Archangium violaceum: one gene and its partners. The protein of the gene in region 1 binds, or shares a complex with, the protein of each later gene. Links are inferred from orthologs where the notes say so. Each region holds a gene or a part of one and is shown on either strand. Other genes may lie near its edges.

Region 1 (4,178 bases):
CGGCCCTCGAGCGGACCCTCCTTGATGGGTGTCGCCAGGCTGACCGCCGCCTGCGTCCCCTCCGCCGAGGGCAGCGCGTTGGCCATGACCTCCAGGCCCTGGAAGGCCAGGGGACCCTTCATCTGCAGGCCCTCGCGGTAGCGCACCTGGGCGGTCTCCGCGTTGCCGGCCGCCGCGGCGAAGTTGCCCGTGTTCGCCTGGCTGTTGAACGCACCCACCAGCAGCACGATGAGGAAGGAGGCGATGAGGAACGCGAAGTCACCGATGCGGTTGGTGACGAAGGCCTTGCGGCCGGCCCACGCCTTGGCCGTGTCCGAGTACCAGAAGCCGATGAGCAGGTAGCTGGCCATACCGACGCCCTCCCAGCCCACGAAGAGCAGGACGAGGTTGTCGGCCATCACCAGCGTGAGCATCGCGGCGACGAAGAGGTTGAGGTACGCGAAGTACCGCCAGTAGCTCTCGTCGTGCTCCATGTAGCTGGTGGAGTACAGGTGGATGAGGAAGCCCACGCCGGTGATGACCAGCAGCAGCGTCCCCGACAGGTGGTCCACCATCAGGCCGAAGTTCACCCGGAAGGTCCCGGCGGAGAACCACGTCCCGTAGTCGTAGCCGATGGCGTAGCGGATGGCGCTGGTGGAGAAGGCGCTCTCCATCGCCACGGGGGTGGTGCCCGGAGGCGCGTGGTTGACGCACCAGAAGGCCACCACCGACAGCACGAACGAGCCGGCCACCGTCGCGCACGCGATGAGGTTGACGTTGCCGCGGCCCAGCATCTTGCCGAACACGCCGCACACGAAGGCCCCCAACAGGGGCAGCGCGATGATGAGCCACAACGACTGCGCGAAGATGGCGGGGTCCACCGGCGCGGTCATGAAGTATTGCTTGAGGGCATCCATGGGAAGGGGGGCTCTCTTGGCGGAAGGGGAGGCCGGAGCGTCAGTGCTTCATCGTCCGGATTTCTTCGATGTTGATGGTGCCCCGGCTGCGGAACACGGCGATGACGATGGCGAGGCCGATGGACGCCTCGGCCGCGGCCACCGCGATCACGAAGAAGGCGGACACGTGGCCAGACACATCGCCGCTCGCCTTGGCGAAGGCGAGGAACGTCAGGTTCGCCGCGTTGAGCATCAGCTCCACGCACATGAAGACGACCAGCGCGTTGCGGCGGACCAGGACGCCGAACATGCCCATGCAGAACAGGGCGGCGGCGAGGATCAGATAGTAGGAGATGGGAACCATGTGCTCAGATCCTCGACTTGGCCACCACGACCGCGCCCACCATGCCGACCAGTAGCAGCAGGCTCACCGCCTCGAAGGGCAGCAGCCACTTGGTGTAGATGGTCTGTCCGATGACCGCCAGCGTGCCGAAGCCCGACTGCACGGCCTGCGCTCCCGTGAACGTCCCGGTGGTCGGCATCCGCCAGATGGCCATCACCAGCACCACCAGCAGGCCCGCCGCGGCGGCCCCACCGGCGATGCGCGAGATCGTCATCCGCGGCCCGGACGAGGACGTCTCGCCCAGATTGAGCAGCATGATGACGAAGAGGAAGAGCACCATGATGGCGCCCGCGTAGACCAGCACCTGCAGCACCGCCACGGTGTGGGCCCACAGCAGCACGTAGATGCCGGCCAGGAAGAAGAACGTGGCCACCAGCGACATGGCGGAGCTGATGGGGCTCCTGGCGAAGATGACCAGACCGGCCGACAGCAGCGTCAGGAGCGCGAAGGCTCCGAAGAGAACCAGCTCGATGTTCACGACCAGTCTCCGAACGCGCCCCAGGGCTTGTCGCCGAACGGGCAGCGGTGCTCGCGGATGTGCGCCTCGAACTCGTCGCGGAAGCGCATGAGGAAGGAATGGGTCGGCAGCGCCGCGGCATCGCCCAGCGCGCAGATGGTGTTGCCCAGGCCGATGGGCGGATAGGGCGCGATGGAGGACGCCACGTTGCTCAGGATCTCCACGTCCCCCGGCTCGCCACGGCCCTCTTCGATCTTCCGCAGGAGGCGCGTCTGCCACGGGGTGCCCTCGCGGCACGGCGTGCACTGGCCGCACGACTCCTCGGCGTAGAAGCGCGCCACGCGCCAGAGGCTGCGCACCATGCAGGTGGTGTCATCCATCACGATGACGCCGCCGGAGCCCGCCATGGTCTGCTTCACCTTGACGGCCTCGAACTCCATGGCGATGTCCAGCTCGTCCGGGCTCAGGATGGGCGCCGACGAGCCACCCGGAATCACGGCCTTCACCTTGCGGCCCGCGGGCAGGCCCCGGCCGTACTTGTCGTCGAAGATGAGCTGGTTGAAGGTCGTCTCCAGCGACACCTCGTAGACGCCCGGCCGGTTCACCGTGCCGGAGAGACACACCAGGCGGGTTCCACCCGACTTGTCGGTGCCCAGCCCGGCGTACCAGCTCGCGCCGCGGGTGAAGACGTGGGGCACGCTGGCGAGCGTCTCCACGTTGTTCACCACCGTGGGGCAGCCGAACAGGCCCACCACCGCGGGGAACGGCGGCTTGAGGCGGGGCCAGCCCTTCTTGCCCTCGAGGCTCTCCAGCAGCGCCGTCTCCTCGCCGCAGATGTAGGCGCCCGCGCCGCGCACCACGTAGCAGTCCAGCTGGTAGTCCTTGCCCAGCACCTTCTTGCCGAAGATGCCCGCGGCGTAGGCCTCTCGGATGGCCGCGTTGGCGCGCTCCGCCTGGAACTTGAACTCGCCGCGCAGGTACACGTAGCAGGTGTGCACGCCGAGCGCGTAGGACGCGATGGCGATGCCCTCCAGCATCATGTGCGGGTCGTTCTCGAGGATGTAGCGGTCCTTGAAGGTGCCCGGCTCGGACTCGTCGCCGTTGACCGCCAGGTACTTCGGCTTGGGGCTGTCCTTGGGGACGAAGCTCCACTTGAGACCGGTGGGGAAGCCCGCGCCTCCGCGCCCGCGGAGGTTGGACTTCTTCACCTCGTCGATGATCTGCGCCGGCGTCAGCTCCAGGGCCTTCTCCAGACCCTTGTAGCCGCCGCGCTTCCGGTACTCATCGAGCGTCCAGGAGTTGGGCTTTCCCCAGGCGCTCGAGATGAGCGGTTCAAATGCCGTTGTGGCCATGAAATCAGGTTCCTTGATGCAGGAGTTCAGGGGAGCTTGTCGAAGATCGCGTCGACCTTGGCCTTCGTCAGGCTCTCGTGGTGCTCCTCGTTGATTTGCAGGCACGGCGCGGTGCCGCAAGAGGCCAGGCACTCGGTCTCGCGCAGGAAGAAGCGCTCGTTGGCTTCACCGGCCTTCAACCCGAGCTTCTGCTCCAGGTAGGCGAGCATCTTCTCCGCGCCCCAGAGGGCACAGGAGAGGTTGGTGCAGACGTCGACGGTGTACTTCCCGGGCTTCTTGAGGTGGTACATCACGTAGAAGCTCGCCACCTCGTAGGCGCGCTCGGGAGTGACGCCCAACCGGCTGGCGACCAGCTTGAGCCCCTCGGGGGGCAGCCAGCCTTTCAGGTCCTGCATCAGCCGCAGCGCGGGGAGCATCGCGGCGCTCTTCCGATCCGCGGGGTAGTGCGAGAGGATTTCCGCGATCTCCGCGTCGAACTTCTTCTGCTCTTCGGGGGTGAACAGGGGCTCCGCCATGGCGGGGGCTTCGTAAGGCCCGAAAGGCTACGTTGTCAACATAAACCCACGGCGCTACACTGCGCTCCATCAGCGAAATGCCGAGCGATTTCAACCCCTTGTTATGAATCGGGGATCAGACGACAAGCGAGACGGTCCCCGAGTGCCGCTCGTGCTGCGAGTGCAGTTCCCGGATCAGGCCCGGATGACGGAGGTCACGGAGAACCTCTCCAAGGGGGGGATCTTCGTGCAGACCGACCGTGCCTTCACGCCCGGAGAGGAAGTGGGCCTGGCACTTTCTTTCCCGGGGCTCCTGAATCCGGTACAAGTCGTGGGGACGGTGGCCTGGGTACGGCCAGCGTCGGCCGAGGCGCCGGGTGGTGTCGGCATCCGGGTGGTTCGCGATCAGGACCGGCAGCGATTGGGTGAAATCTTGAGCTCGGCAGGACAGACCCGCGCGTCGGACCAGACGACTCCCCCCGCCGAGGGCTACCGTGTCCTCATCGTCGAGGACAACCCGCACATCGTCGAGATGTACAGCTACGTGCTCAAGAAGCTGGCGAGCGGCGAGCTGGCGGGCAAGGTGCCGCTCGAAGT
Region 2 (4,085 bases), 6.1 Mb from region 1 along the record:
GCGTCTGGAGGGCGGCAAGGTCATGAAGAACAAGCGCAAGGTCCTGGGACCCCGCGTGGTGCTGGACCAGGAGCGCTGCATCATCTGCAGCCGCTGCGTGCGCTTCATGAACGAGATCCCGAAGGAGCCGCAGCTCGGCATCTTCGGCCGTGGCAGCCACGAGGTCATCGACACGTTCCCGGGCAGCGAGCTCAACAGCAACTACTCGCTCAACACCGTGGACATCTGCCCCGTGGGCGCGCTGCTCAGCCGGGACTTCCGTTTCCGCGCCCGCTCGTGGTTCCTGTCCGCCGCTCCGTCCGTGTGCACCGGCTGCTCGCGCGGCTGCAACACCTACGCGGACTTCATGGCGCAGGACACCTACCGCTACCGCCCGCGCGAGAACGAGGCCATCAACAAGAGCTGGATGTGCGATCAGGGCCGGCTCTCGTACAAGTACCTCAACCTCGGCCGCGTGCTGAGCGCGGTGGTGGGCCGCCAGCAGGGCGGTACGGCCCGTCCGGAGGTCGCGCGCAAGGAGGCCATCAAGGCCGCCGCCAAGGCGCTCGGCGAGGTGAAGGGCAAGGTGGCGGTGCTCGCCTCCCCACTGGCCTCCAACGAGGACCTGCTCGCCACGCTCACCTTCGCCAAGGGGACGCTGGGCGCCAGGGAGGTCTACGTGGGTGGCCGTCCGCAGGGTGACGCCGACCACTACCTCATGACGGCGGACAAGAACCCCAACCGCAAGGGTCTGGAGCTCATCGCCGCCGGACTGGGGCTGGCGCTCCGTCCGTTCGACGAGCTGGTGAAGGCCATCGACGGTGGCAAGGTGAGGGCGCTCTACGCCGTGGGCACCGAGGTGCCGGGCAACGTGGAGACCTTCGCCCAGGCGGCCGCGAAGCTGGACGTCTTCGTGGCGCAGGCGATGAACGAGTCGCCGCTGACCGCGCAGGCCACCGTGCTGCTGCCGGCCTCCACCCACGTGGAGTACGACGGCTCCTTCGTGCAGATGGACGGCATCGTCCAGCGCTTCCGCAAGGCGTACCCGTCCAAGGGCGACGCCGTGGCGCACTGGGCGCTGGCGGCGGAGCTCACCCGCGAGCTGGGTGGCACCGCGGCCTGGACGTCCTCGCGCGAGGCGTTCCGCGAGCTGGGCAAGCAGGTGGCCGAGCTCGCCCAGTTCGACTGGGACAAGGCCGCTCCGCCCGACCGTGAAAAGCCTGGCATCAATCCCCTGCCGACCGCCGCCGACGGCCGGCCACCGGGGTATCGTGAGTTCGGCGCTCCCAGGGTCCGGGGTCTCTGACAATGAAGCGCACACTCACCATGCTGTTCTGGTTCGGCGTCATGTTCGCCCACTTCGCGGGCATCATGGCGGCGGCGTACCTGCTGGGCGGTCTCGTGGAGGATCTCTTCCCGGGCGCCAGCCGTCTGACGAACCTGGTCATCCTGATGGTCGCCGTGGTCATGGGCATCGCGTCCCTGCTCACGGTGGCCGAGCGCAAGTGGAGCTCGCTGATGCAGAACCGCATCGGCCCCAACCGCGCGCGCATCAACCTGCCGGGTCTCAAGGACAAGGCCCTGGTGGGCATCCCCCACTTCCTGGCCGACGGCATGAAGATGCTGTTCAAGGAGGACTTCATCCCGGCCACGGCCAACAGGCTGCTCTACAACCTGGGGCCCATGCTGGCCTTCGCGCCGGTGTTCGCCCTGTTCGCGGTGGTGCCCGCCGGTCCCACGGTGTCGGTGTTCGGCGAGACGGTGGACATGGTGGTCGCCACCCCGGACTTCGGCGTCCTCTACGTGTTCGCCATCGCCTCGCTGGCGGTGTACGGCACGTCGCTGGCCGGCTGGTCCTCCAACAACAAGTTCGCGCTGCTCGGTGGCGTTCGCGCCGCCTCGCAGATGATCTCCTACGAGGTCGCCCTGGGCTTGTCGCTGGTGGGCCTGATGATGGCCTTCTCCACGGTGCAGCTGCCCTCCTTCGTGGGCAACGTGGCCAACGAGCTGGGCACGGGCGTCGTGGCCAGTGGGCAGGCCCGCTACCTGTGGTCCGCCAACTTCGGTGGCTTCGACATCGGCATCCCCGCGTGGGGCTTCCTGCTGCAGCCGCTGGGCTTCTTCCTGTTCTTCGCCGCGGCCTTCGCGGAGACCAAGCGCGCCCCCTTCGACACGCCCGAGGGTGAGTCGGAGATCATCGGCTACTTCGTCGAGTACTCGGGCATGAAGTTCGGCCTGTTCATGATCTCCGAGTTCGTGGAGATCGTGGTCCTGTCGGGCCTGGTCGTGGTGCTCTTCTTCGGCGGCTACCACCTGCCCTTCGGTGGCGAGTGGCTGTCCAACCTGCCGGTGATGCGTGAGCACGGGTGGCTGTACGGCACCATCCTGGGCACCGTGTTCTGGGGGAAGGTGATGTTCTTCGTGTGGCTGCAGCTGGCCATCCGCTGGACGTTCCTGCGCTTCCGTTACGATCAGATCCAGACGCTGGGCTGGAAGATCCTCCTGCCGCTGGGCCTCATCAACGTGTTCGCGACCGGCGCCCTGGTGCTGTGGGATCCGTCGCTGCGCGCGCTGGCCATCTTCGGCATCCTGCAGATCGGCATCCTGGTGGCCCTCACGCTGTCCCGGAAGGAGGCGAGCACCGAGGGTCACGGCCACGGAGGCGCGCACGGCGGCGGCCATGGCCACGATGCCCACGGCCACGACGCGCATGGTCACGGACTGCCCTCCCACGCCCATGCGGCCCACGCGGCCCCCCATCCTGCTGGTGCGCACTCCGGTGCCGCCACGGCCTCGCACCAGGCGAGCTGAGAGAAAGACATCATGGCTTACAACGCGACCAAGGATCCCCGCACCGACATCCGCGAGCGCTCCTACCTGCCGGAGTTGATCCGCGGTCTGGCCATCACCACCCGGCACTTCCTGCGCAACCTCTTCGGCGAGCGGGAGGTCAACACCCCGTTCGAGGACCGCAAGAGCACCAGCCTGGTGACCACCGTGCAGTACCCGGAGGAGAAGATCCCCTACCCCGACGGGTACCGCGGTCTTCACCGCCTGGTTCCGCGCGAGGACGGCAAGCCGCGCTGCGTGGCCTGCTACATGTGCGCCACCATCTGCCCGGCCCAGTGCATCTACATCGAGGCCGGGGAGTACGAGGTGGACGCGGCGGAGGGCAGCTCGCGCGTCATCGAGAAGTTCCCGACCCAGTTCGTCATCGATGAGCTGCGCTGCATCGTGTGCGGCCTGTGCGTGGACGCGTGCCCCAAGGACGCCATCCGCATGGACACGTACACGCACACTCCGGCCGAGTACAACCGGCAGGGCTTCGTCTACGACATCCCCAAGCTGCTCAAGGGGGCCGCCGTCTCCCACCCGTCCGATCCGTGGAACAAGCGCCCGGGTTCGGCGCAGCCGGCCCACGTGCACAAGGAGGCCCACACCCGCATCGGCGAGGGCCACGAGTCGCACCACGGCGCGGAGCTCACGGCGGGCCACGGCCACGCCCATGGTGACCACGGCGCTCCGGGCAGCCGCACCGTCGTCTCCAACGAGGGCCCGGTGCCCGTGACGAAGTTCCTCAAGTAGGACGTCCGGCGCACCCCGCCGGCTGCCGGCCCGCCCTCCCGCCTCGTGCGGTGGAATGGCGGGCCGGTGCCGTTTCAGGGCCCGTGCGCGTGCAGCCGCGTTGCAGCCCTACAACCCCGTTCCAGGCATGCGAGGGGACGGGTGCACCTCGGGGCGAGCGACCCTTTCCAGCGCATCACAAACTCCGTAGGGTGGGCCGCATGAAGCGTTACCGCCTCTCCGTGTGCAAGGGCTCCAGCTGCAAGGCCGGCGGCTCCGATGCCGTGGCCACGGCCGCCCGTGAGGAGCTGTCCACCCGGAAGCTCCAGGTGCGCTGCGAGCTGTACCGCGGAGGTTGCTACGGCTTCTGTCACATGGGGCCGAACGTCGTCATCCGCGAGGAGACGGGACGCAAGAGGGATCCCCTCTCCCCCGAGGACTACCAGCTCATGGGTTGGGAGGGCGAGGCGTACTACTCGCACATGACGCCGGAGAAGATGCGGCGCGTGGTGGCCGAGCACATCGAGCAGGACAAGCCCATC
Region 3 (3,965 bases), 6.1 Mb from region 1 along the record:
GGATCTCCAGGCCGATGAGTTTTTCTACGGCGTTGAGGAAGCCGAAGTTGTTCATCATCGCGGACACGTAGTTCAACCGGTCCGTGTAGGGCAGGCACTGGGTCCAGGTGACGTTCTCGCAGCTCTTCTGGAAGCCGCGGTGGAGGAAGCCGATCTCACAGTCGATCGAGGCGATGTTCTCGCCCTCGAGCTCCACCTTCAGGCGCACCGTGCCGTGCGTGGCGGGGTGCGAGGGGCCCATGTTGATGTACATCCGCTTCGTCTGGAGGTGGGCTTCCAGCTCCTCCTCGTGGGCGTAAGCGTCGATGTCCGGGTTGGGCGCTGTGGGGTTGGGGGGTGACGCCGGCTTGTGGGTGTCCGCCATGATGTCCTCGGGGGGGCGACCGGTAGGAGGGCGAGCGTTCAGGAAACGCCGCTGGTACCGGGGCCGCGGAAGATGTCCTTGATGGGCCGCTCGGGGATGAGCGGCTGACGGTCGCGCAGGGCGTAGTCCTTGCGGAGCGGGTGGCCCTGGAACTCTTCGTACAACAACACGCGACGCAGGTCCGGATGTCCCGCGAAGCGGATGCCGTAGAAATCCCAGACGAAGCGCTCCCACCAGTCGGCGCCGCGGAAGACGGGCACGATGGAGGGGAGCTCCGGGTTGGCCTCGCTCACGCGCACCTTCAGGCGCACGTGCTCGTGACGCGACAGCGAGTAGATGAAGTAGACGACCTCGAAGCGCGGATCATTCTCCGCGAGGTGCAGGCGATCCACCGCATCGATGGAGGTGAAGAGCTTGAAGTCGAGCTCGTTCTTCAGGAACGCGGCGACCTTCGGCAGGTGCTCGGCGTGAATGACGGCCCAGGCGCCGCCAGTGCGGTCGAGGTAGCGCTCCGCCACCGCCTCCGGAAACTGGGCGGTGACCCTGTCCAGTGCGAAAGTGCTCAAGGGGGCCCCAATGCTGGCTATGGAATCCGGGGCGTTATAAGGATCACCCCGGGGGGGCGTCAACGTAATCCCTCAACCATCCTCGCTACTTACGCGAGGCAGAAGTCGACGTTCCCCGGAACGGGGTTTCCTGGCCGCCTCGCCGGAGCCCACGCGAGCAGGAGCGGGCAGGGGGATGAAGGTGGAGACGGGCTCGCGCTTTCCGGCCACGGGGGTGGGGGGCAGCTCCTGCCAGAGGAAGCCGTCGCCGACTGCGCTTCGAGGGGGTCCGCCCGTCCGCGCTACCGGTGGTGGAAAAGCGAGGGCCCCGCTGCCTCCGAGGAGGCTCGCGGGGCCCTGGGCCGGCACCTGCGCGGTGCCCGGGTGCCTACTTGCTCAGGTTGTACTGACTGGCCAGCAGGTCGTGCGGGGCCGAGCCACGGTGACCCGTCGTGTGCACCTGGTTGCCGATCTTGTCCTGCAGCAGCTTGAGGCCGTCGAGCACCTGCTCGGGGCGCGGCGGGCAGCCGGGGATGTAGACGTCCACCGGGATGATGCGGTCGATGCCCTGCAGCACCGCGTAGTTGTCGTAGAAACCACCCGACGAGGCGCACACGCCGAAGGCGACGACCCACTTGGGCTCGCACATCTGCTCGTACACGCGCTTGAGGATGGGGGCCTGCTTCAGGTTGATGGTGCCAATCACCATCAGCATGTCCGCCTGACGCGGCGAGAACCGGGGGAACTCGGCACCGAAGCGGGCGATGTCGTGGCGGGCCGCCGACACGGACATGAACTCCATGCCGCAGCACGCGGTGGCGAACGGGTAGGTGAAGAGCGAGTACTTGCGCGCCCAGCCCAGACCCTTGGAGACCATCCGCTCGAAGAAGCCCATGGCCTCGTCACGGCGGGTGGTCAGTACGGGTGCGATATCAGTCTCAGCCATGTTTCCTCAGTGCTCCCACTCCAGGGCGCCCTTCTTCCAGATGTAGATAAGGCCCACGACGAGGGTCGCAGCGAAAACGAGCATCTCCACGTAGCCGAACCAGCCGAGTGCCTGGAAGTTCACCGCCCAGGGGTACAGGAAGACCGCCTCGACATCGAACACGATGAAGAGGAGGGCGACCACGTAGAACTTCACCGCGAAGCGTTGGCGCGCGGTACCGCTGCTCTCGGAGCCGGCCTCGAAGGCCGTGGACTTGATGGCGCTCGGACGTCTGGGGCCCAGCAGAGCGGCCAGCTGCACGATGACGAGCGCCAGCACGCCCGCCAGCAGCAGCGCGATCGCCAGCGGCAGATAGGGGGCGAGAGGGTTGGTATTCATTCGGGGCGGACCCTAGGGACACCCGGAAGCGGTGTCAATGGGTAAACCCGGGATCCAACCCCCGGATATGCCAGCGGAAAGCGGCGGGGCCCGCTCGGTCGTCCTCCTTCAGGTGCCGAGCGTCCAGGAGCGGGGGGTTTGACGCTTCGCGCACCGGGCGCCTAGGGTCGCCTGGCGCGTCTTCCCGATCAGACAGGAGAGAGCCCGGGCATGTGGGGTCGGCTCAGTTTGCGCTGGCAGGTGGCCTTGGCGGTGCTGGTTCCCAGCCTCGCCGTGGCCCTGTTCAGCGGTTTCTACTTTCCGAAGCAGCAGCGCTCCCATGGGCTCAAGCGGCTCGAGGAGCGGGCATTGGCCGTGGGGCTGCTCGCCTCGGATGAGATCTCCTCTCTTCTGGAGCAGCGGGGCGCGGTGCTTCCGGCGCTTCCGGGTCCCCATCCCATGGATGCGCCCGAGGGAGGGCTGCGCGAGGTGAAGCACCTCTCGCACATCTTCGAGCGGGTGGAGCAGACCGGCTCCGTGTCCTTCCAGGCCGTGCTGGCGCCCGACGGCAAGGTGCTGACGGAGCGGGGCAGCATGCCACGCGGGACGCGGGGCTCGTCGGATATGGGGACGGGCTGCGCGGTGACGCGGATGCAGGGCAACCCGGTGGCGATCTGCGGACTGCCCGGGGGCCACTCCTACGTGCTGGGCCTGGACGGAGCCGCGGTGAACGCCGAGGTGGCGGCCCTGCGTTGGCCGACCCTCCTCGTGTACCTGGGCGCCATGGTGGTGGGCCTGTTCATCGCCTTCTTCATCGGGCGGGTCATCGCCGAGCCGGTGACGCGCATGTCCCAGGCGGCGCGCGAGGTGGCGCAGGGAGACGTGTCGCTCAGCGAGGTGGATGTGGCCTCGGCGGGCGAGGTGCGGATGATGGCGCACTCCTTCAACGAGATGCTGGGCACGCTGCGCGGCACGATCTCCGAGCTGCTGGCGCGGTTGGATCAGCTCTCCAGCGCCTCGCGCGGGCTGACGGGTGCGTCCGCGGATCAGGAACACGTCATCAGCCAGCAGGCGGCGTACGCGCAGCAGATCGCCGCGACCTTCGAGGAGCTGAGCCGCACGGCCGAGCAGATCTCCAGCTCCACCGAGGTGGTGGAGTCCAGCGCGCGGCGCACGCACGAGGCGGTGGCCGAGGCGATGGCGGTGGTGGCGCAGGTGGTCGCGGGCATCAATGACATCCGCATGGAGTCCAAGGGCGTGGCGGACGCGATCGTGGGCCTCAACCAGGATCTGCAGCAGGTGTCGAAGATCGCCCAGGTCATCAACCAGGTGGCGGAGCGCTCGGACCTGCTGGCGCTGAACGCGGCGCTGGAGGGCACGAAGGCGGGCGAGGTGGGCCGGGGCTTCTCGCTGGTGGCGGCGGAGATGCGCAAGCTGGCGGAGAACGTGTCCGCGTCGGCGCGGGACATCGCCCGCATCGTGGAGAAGGTGCAGGACTCCGGGAACGAGGCGGCCACCAAGGCGCGCGTGGGCATGGCCACCAGCGACCGGGGCGTGGAGGTGGCCGAGCAGGCCTCGGCGGTGTTCCAGCGAATCGTGGAGCTGGCGCGCGGCACGAGCGAGGCGGCACGGCAGATCACCATCGCCACGCGGCAGCAGCGTCAGTCGAGTGAGCAGGCCGTGCAGGGCGCGCGCAACGTGGCCGAGCTGGTGAAGCAGGGCGTGGACGCCACGGGCCGCACCACCCGCATCG

The links.
Region 2: the proteins of JQX13_RS23735 (region 1) and JQX13_RS49095 are in contact, whole or in part, in a cryo-EM structure (PDB 7NYH), measured with the Escherichia coli proteins. The link is inferred for Archangium violaceum from one-to-one orthologs.
Region 3: the proteins of JQX13_RS23735 (region 1) and JQX13_RS49070 are in contact, whole or in part, in a cryo-EM structure (PDB 7NYH), measured with the Escherichia coli proteins. The link is inferred for Archangium violaceum from one-to-one orthologs.

What each region holds. Positions count from the first base shown.
Region 1 is NZ_CP069338.1:5,541,623-5,545,800, forward strand. Bases 1-2,999 are described here. They hold JQX13_RS23735 (NADH-quinone oxidoreductase subunit J), read right to left. Parts: upstream 1,757-2,999; coding sequence 1,244-1,756; downstream 1-1,243. Other genes in these bases: nuoL (NADH-quinone oxidoreductase subunit L), read right to left, coding at 1-896; nuoK (NADH-quinone oxidoreductase subunit NuoK), read right to left, coding at 937-1,239; nuoF (NADH-quinone oxidoreductase subunit NuoF), read right to left, coding at 1,753-2,999. Outside these bases: more of nuoF, read right to left, coding at 3,000-3,087; nuoE (complex I 24 kDa subunit family protein), read right to left, coding at 3,114-3,602; JQX13_RS23750 (TIGR02266 family protein), read left to right, coding at 3,706-4,178. UniProt on the Escherichia coli protein: NDH-1 shuttles electrons from NADH, via FMN and iron-sulfur (Fe-S) centers, to quinones in the respiratory chain. The immediate electron acceptor for the enzyme in this species is believed to be ubiquinone.
Region 2 is NZ_CP069338.1:11,634,087-11,638,171, forward strand. The notes cover bases 633-3,538. They hold JQX13_RS49095 (complex I subunit 1/NuoH family protein), read left to right. Parts: upstream 633-1,287; coding sequence 1,288-2,790; downstream 2,791-3,538. Other genes in these bases: JQX13_RS49090 (2Fe-2S iron-sulfur cluster-binding protein), read left to right, coding at 633-1,285; JQX13_RS49100 (NuoI/complex I 23 kDa subunit family protein), read left to right, coding at 2,803-3,538. Also shown: more of JQX13_RS49090, read left to right, coding at 1-632; more of JQX13_RS49100, read left to right, coding at 3,539-3,564; JQX13_RS49105 ((2Fe-2S) ferredoxin domain-containing protein), read left to right, coding at 3,765-4,085. UniProt on the Escherichia coli protein: NDH-1 shuttles electrons from NADH, via FMN and iron-sulfur (Fe-S) centers, to quinones in the respiratory chain. The immediate electron acceptor for the enzyme in this species is believed to be ubiquinone.
Region 3 is NZ_CP069338.1:11,628,646-11,632,610, reverse strand. The notes cover bases 548-3,333. They hold JQX13_RS49070 (NADH-quinone oxidoreductase subunit A), read right to left. Parts: upstream 2,234-3,333; coding sequence 1,862-2,233; downstream 548-1,861. Other genes in these bases: JQX13_RS49065 (methyl-accepting chemotaxis protein), read left to right, coding at 2,444-3,333; JQX13_RS49075 (NADH-quinone oxidoreductase subunit B), read right to left, coding at 1,298-1,855; JQX13_RS49080 (NADH-quinone oxidoreductase subunit C), read right to left, coding at 548-915. Also shown: nuoD (NADH dehydrogenase (quinone) subunit D), read right to left, coding at 1-364; more of JQX13_RS49080, read right to left, coding at 403-547; more of JQX13_RS49065, read left to right, coding at 3,334-3,965. UniProt on the Escherichia coli protein: NDH-1 shuttles electrons from NADH, via FMN and iron-sulfur (Fe-S) centers, to quinones in the respiratory chain. The immediate electron acceptor for the enzyme in this species is believed to be ubiquinone.